Regions from separate parts of the Propionibacterium acidifaciens genome, predicted to be linked through region 2. Evidence: riboswitches for the same ligand, from Rfam matches in the RefSeq annotation. Region 2 holds a riboswitch; the other holds the start of a gene.
What was found. Region 2 has a riboswitch for thiamine pyrophosphate ahead of thiM (hydroxyethylthiazole kinase). Riboswitches for the same ligand answer to the same signal wherever they lie in the genome.
Positions count from the first base shown of each region.

Region 1: it holds a riboswitch for thiamine pyrophosphate, as region 2 does, so the genes downstream of both, EGX94_RS14155 (MFS transporter) here and thiM (hydroxyethylthiazole kinase) in region 2, are expected to answer to the same signal.

Region 1 covers NZ_CP033719.1:521,608-523,988, reverse strand. The annotation lists gene EGX94_RS02320 (bacterial Ig-like domain-containing protein) at 1-732, opposite strand, end outside; TPP riboswitch at 1,020-1,116, shown strand; partial or broken gene EGX94_RS14155 (MFS transporter) at 1,106-1,669, shown strand; gene EGX94_RS13620 (hypothetical protein) at 2,230-2,381, shown strand, end outside.
Region 2 covers NZ_CP033719.1:2,040,225-2,042,605, reverse strand. The annotation lists gene thiE (thiamine phosphate synthase) at 1-327, opposite strand, end outside; gene thiM (hydroxyethylthiazole kinase) at 324-1,127, opposite strand; TPP riboswitch at 1,118-1,207, opposite strand; gene EGX94_RS08635 (glycoside hydrolase family 3 N-terminal domain-containing protein) at 1,600-2,381, opposite strand, start outside.

The sequences.
Region 1 (2,381 bases), 1.5 Mb from region 2:
GGAGCGGAGCTCCTCGTCGATGCCGACCCAGGTCTTCGCGCCGGGGTCGAGCCCGTCGGCGTCGACGAGCATCAGCGCGACGGACACCGTGAACGTCTCCCCGGGGGCGAGGGAACCGGTGAGCAGGAGTGAGCGCAGGGACGACCAGCCGCCGGCGGGCGGTTCGGTGCTCTCGCCCTCGGCGGTGCCGTAGGCGAGCGTCACGCCCGCGGCGTGTCGCGGTGCGGTGCTCGTCCCGTCCGACTGTTGCGGGGTGGGGCTCGTCCCGTCGGGCCCGGGCGTGGTACCCGCCTCGCCGTCCTGGTGGGCGGTGGCGCTCCCGCCGGTCGGCTCCGGCGCGCCGCTCGCCACCAGCTGCGGGGCGCCGGGCCCGGTCCCGCCGGTGGGCAGGGTCGCGGTCTCGTCCAGTTCGAGCGTGGCCTCGGTGGTGTTCGCCACCGTGATCGTGGCGGTGAGGCCGGCGTAGTCGTCGAGGTCGACGATCGAGTGGGCCCCGGCGCCGGTGGCGGAGTGGTTGGACTGCCAGGACCCCCCGCTCCGGTCGGTCACGGTGAAGTAGGCGCTGTGCGTGAGGCCGCCGTCGACGAGGGGCGCCGTGTCGGTGCCCGTCCCGGTGTAGATCGCGCCGGACTGGGCGGCGGAGGCCCCCGGCGAGCCGAGGCCGATGAGGCACACGAGCATCGCGACGACGGCGACGCCGATGCGCGCGGCCGGGCGACCAGTCGAGTCCATGGTTGATCCGCCAATCGATGCTCGAGCAGAACTGTGCGAACGGAACGATATCAGCAACCCTGAGAAACATTAAGGGTGTTCGCGGCCCCAGTTATACCCGTCCCCGAGTGCGGATGGCGCGGTGAATCAGGGTGTCGCCCGGTCGGGCCCGGAACGCCCGGGTCGTCGCGGGGCTCCTCCCGGCCGGGTCCGGGGCGTTCGATCACTCCGTCCCGTGCGCCGTGGGGTCGGCGTCGTGGCGCACGGGCCCCGGCGCGCCGCGCCCGGTGGCCCTGTGCCGTGCTGGAGCTCAGAACACGGGGTGCGCCCGGGCAGGGCGCTGGGACCGCACCCGTGGAACTTGATCCAGCTCGTACTGGCGAAAGGATGTCCGATGAGTTCACCCGCCCGCCCTCCGTCCGACCCGCCCGTCGCCCTGCCGCCCGCCGGACGTGCCGCGCTGCGCGCCGGCGTGGTCGGCAACCGGATCGACAACGTCCACGTCTTCCTGCCGCTCACCGCGCTCGCGCCGGTGATCGCCCGGCTCGCCGGTCCCGCCGCCGCGACCGGCACGGGGGCTGTCATCGTCATCGCCATGCTGCTGGGCCGCCCGGTGGGCGGCCTCGTCCTCGGGCCGGTCTCCGACCGGCTCGGCCGTACCCGCACCACCAGGCCGACCATCGGCGGCACCGCGAGCTGCGCGCTGCTCATCGGGTGCATGCCGACCCACCGGGTGCTCGGGGCCGGCGCCATCGTGCTCGTCCTGGTTCTGCGCTTTCTCGGCGGCGTCTTCGTGGCCGGGGAGTACTCGGCGGCGATCCCGCTGGCCATGGAGTGGTCGGCCCCGGGTCGCCGCGGTCTCATGAGCGGTCTGATCCTGTCGATGGCGCCCTGGGCCCAGGCCTTGGTCGCCTTCGCCGTGGCGGGGCTGCTCACCGCGCTCGGCCCGGAGCGCTACGCGGAGTGGGGCTGGCGTGTCCTCTTCCTCCTCGGCGCCGCCTGCTCGCTGGGCATGCTCGGCCACTACCGCACCCGCGTCGCCGATGCGCCGCTGTTCCACCGGCGGCGCCGCTCGTCGGCGGCGGCCGGGGGCGGCATCGGCGAGGTGCTCGTCGGGCGCTGGGCGGGCGCCTTCTGGCAGGTCTTCAACCGGGCTGTGGCTGCTCACCGACACGACAGTGCTCATCCTCACCACGAGCCTGTCGACCGATGCCGGGCTGCCGGCGGCGAGGGTCTCGCTGGCGATGGGTGCGGCCTCGGTCGCCCAGGCCCTGTCGATGACGCCCGCCGGGCACCTGTCCACCCGCACCGGCAGGCGGGCCCTGCTCGTCGGCTGGGGGATCGTCGCGGCCGTGCTCGGCCCCGTCCTGTGGCGGACGACGGTCTCCTCGCGCGGCCTCGGTCGCGCGGCCGCGCTGGCGGGCCTGCTGCAGGTGGCGACGGTGGCGGCCTACGGGGCCCGTCTCGGTCTATCTGTCGGAGCGGTTCCCCACTCGGGTGCGCTCCACCGGCTACGGCATGGGGTACAGCCTCTCGCTCGTCCTCCCGGCCCTCTACACCTTCTACCTGCCGGCGGCGCGCGGCGATCTGCGGGCTCGTCGCCCTGGAGGGGCGCTCCTCGCCGTCGGCGTCCTGCTGGGCCCCGCCCTCGGCCCCGGACGGATCGACGA
Region 2 (2,381 bases):
GTCGCCGATGAGGGCGCGCACGAGGAGCGCGGGCAGGTCGGACTGGCCGACGTGGACGCCCGCGACGCGCGCCCCGAGCTCGCGGGCGGCCAGGAAGACGTCGACGCGGTCGTTGACGAGGACGGGCACGCGCGAGCCGACGGCGCGGCAGACCTCGATGACCTGCCGCAGGAAGGGGCCGCCGTCGGCGTCCTTGGCGCGCAGCTGCACGCAGGTGGCGCCGCCGTCGACCGCCGCGACGACGGTCTCCAGGACGCTGCGCCCGGCGCCGGCGCACTGGGCCTCGTCGGTGACCAGGTACAGGCTCAGGTCGGGTGCGGGCCTCATGACAGCGGGATCCTCTCGAGCTCGGCGCCGTCCACGGAGGCCAGGGCGTCGAGGAAGGCGGGCTGGAAGGAGCCCGGCCCCGAGGAGCTCCTCTCGGCGATCTCCGCCGCCGCCGAGTAGACGACGTGCGCGGCGGCGACCGCCTCGAGCGCGTCGACGCCGACGGCCCGTCCGGCCGCGAGGAAGGCGGCGAGGACGGCGCCGAGGGCGCAGCCGCCGCCGGTGACGCGGGTGAGCATCGCCGAGCCGCCGCCGACGCGGACGACGCGGTCGGACGAGACGATCGCGTCGACGGGGCCGGAGACGGCCACGACGGGGCCGAAGCGTTCGGCGAGGGAGCGGGCGGCGTCGAGCGCGGACTCGACGTCGTCGGCGCTCTCGACCCCTCGTCCCCCCGTTCCGGAGCCGGCCAGGGCGATGATCTCGGAGGCGTTGCCGCGCACGGCCGTCGGCCGTTGGGCGATGAGCCGGTGGGCCAGCGCCGTGCGCTGCACGAGCGTGCCGACGGCCACCGGGTCGAGGACCCACGGGGTGCCGGCCCGGCGGGCGGCCACGGCGGCGTCCATGGAGGCGCCGCGCTGCTCGGGGGTGGGCGTGCCGACGTTGATGAGCTGTCCGTCGGCCGTGGCGGCGAACGGCCCGGCCTCGCCGATGATGTCGACCATGGCGGGCGCCGCGCCGAGGGCGAGCAGGACGTTGGCGGTGAAGTTGGTGACGACCGAGTTGGTGATGCACCCGACCAGGGGCGGGGCGGACCTCAGCCTGTCGAGCACGGTGCGGGCGGTTGCGTGGTCGATCATGGCGACATCCCTTCGTCAGTGCTAACTGGACAGGTTCGACGGGTGTGATCTCAGCCATCGGGGCACCCCGTGTCACCGTGCACGGTAGCAGCCGCGGCGGACCCCCGCGAGGCGGGGGCCCGCGCAGGGGCCGTCGGGCGCGGCCCGCCCCCGGGGCTGGGCACGCCGAGTGAGTGGGGCGGATCGTGCAAGGGGCGAGAAGTGCGAGAAGTCGACGGGCAGCCCCGCGGGGCGGGGCCCGCGGCCCTGGTCGTTCCGCCGGGTCCCGAGCCGCACCGGTCCCCCGTCCCCGCCCCGCTCATGCGCTCCCGAGACCGTCCCGGGCGTCGGCACGGTCTCGGGAGCCGACGAGAAACCCGGCGAGCCCCACTGCCGCGCCGGGGAACCGGGGGAACCGCCAGGACGCGTGGAGCGCGTCGGGGCAGGGCCCTGGCCGGGCGGGAAGGCGCTCGGCCGCGGCGGGGCGGGACGCTCAGCCGCAGCTCACGACGCCCGCCCGCTGCTTCAGGGTCAGCACGCGCGCGGCCTTGTCGGTGATCTGCGTGGCGAAATCCTGGTCGGACCGGGCCGCCTCGAGGGTGTTCCGCACCATCTCGTTGACGGTGGACGGGTCGACGTCGAGGGCCAGGTCGCCGCCGGCGCGCAGGAAGCGCGTGCCGCGTCCGGCGACGTCGTACGCGTCGAGGGCGGCCGCGGCGCCGAGATCGTCGGAGACGATGACGCCGCCGTAGCCGAGCCGGTCGCGCAGCAGGTCGGTGACGATCGCGGACGAGAACAGCGCCGGGTTGTCGGGGTCGATCTGCCGGTAGATCGCCGAGCCCACCATGATCGTGTCCGTACTGCCCGACAGGGCGGCGAAGACGCCGACCGTGTCGCTGTCGGCTCTCGTCGTGGTGTCGACGGCGACCGCCTCGTCGGTGTTGGCGGTCACGTCGCCGAGACCCGGGAAGTGCTTGATGCTCGTGGTGACGCCCGCGGCGTGCATGCCCGCGATGACGGCGCCCGCGTTCGTCGTGACGTCGGAGGCCGTCTGGCCGTAGCCGCGACCGAGCTGGCCGATCGGCTGGTTCCGGGTGCTCATGTCGGCCGTGACGACGTCGGCGACCGGCGCCAGGTCGAGGTCGACGCCGGCCCGCTCGAGCTCGCCGGCCCACGTGGTCCAGTCGCTCGTGATCCGGTCGGCGGGCCGGCCGGCCTGCTCCTCGGCCGACGGGATCGGGGTGAAGCCGCTGCCGCTCAGGCGGGTGACCTCGC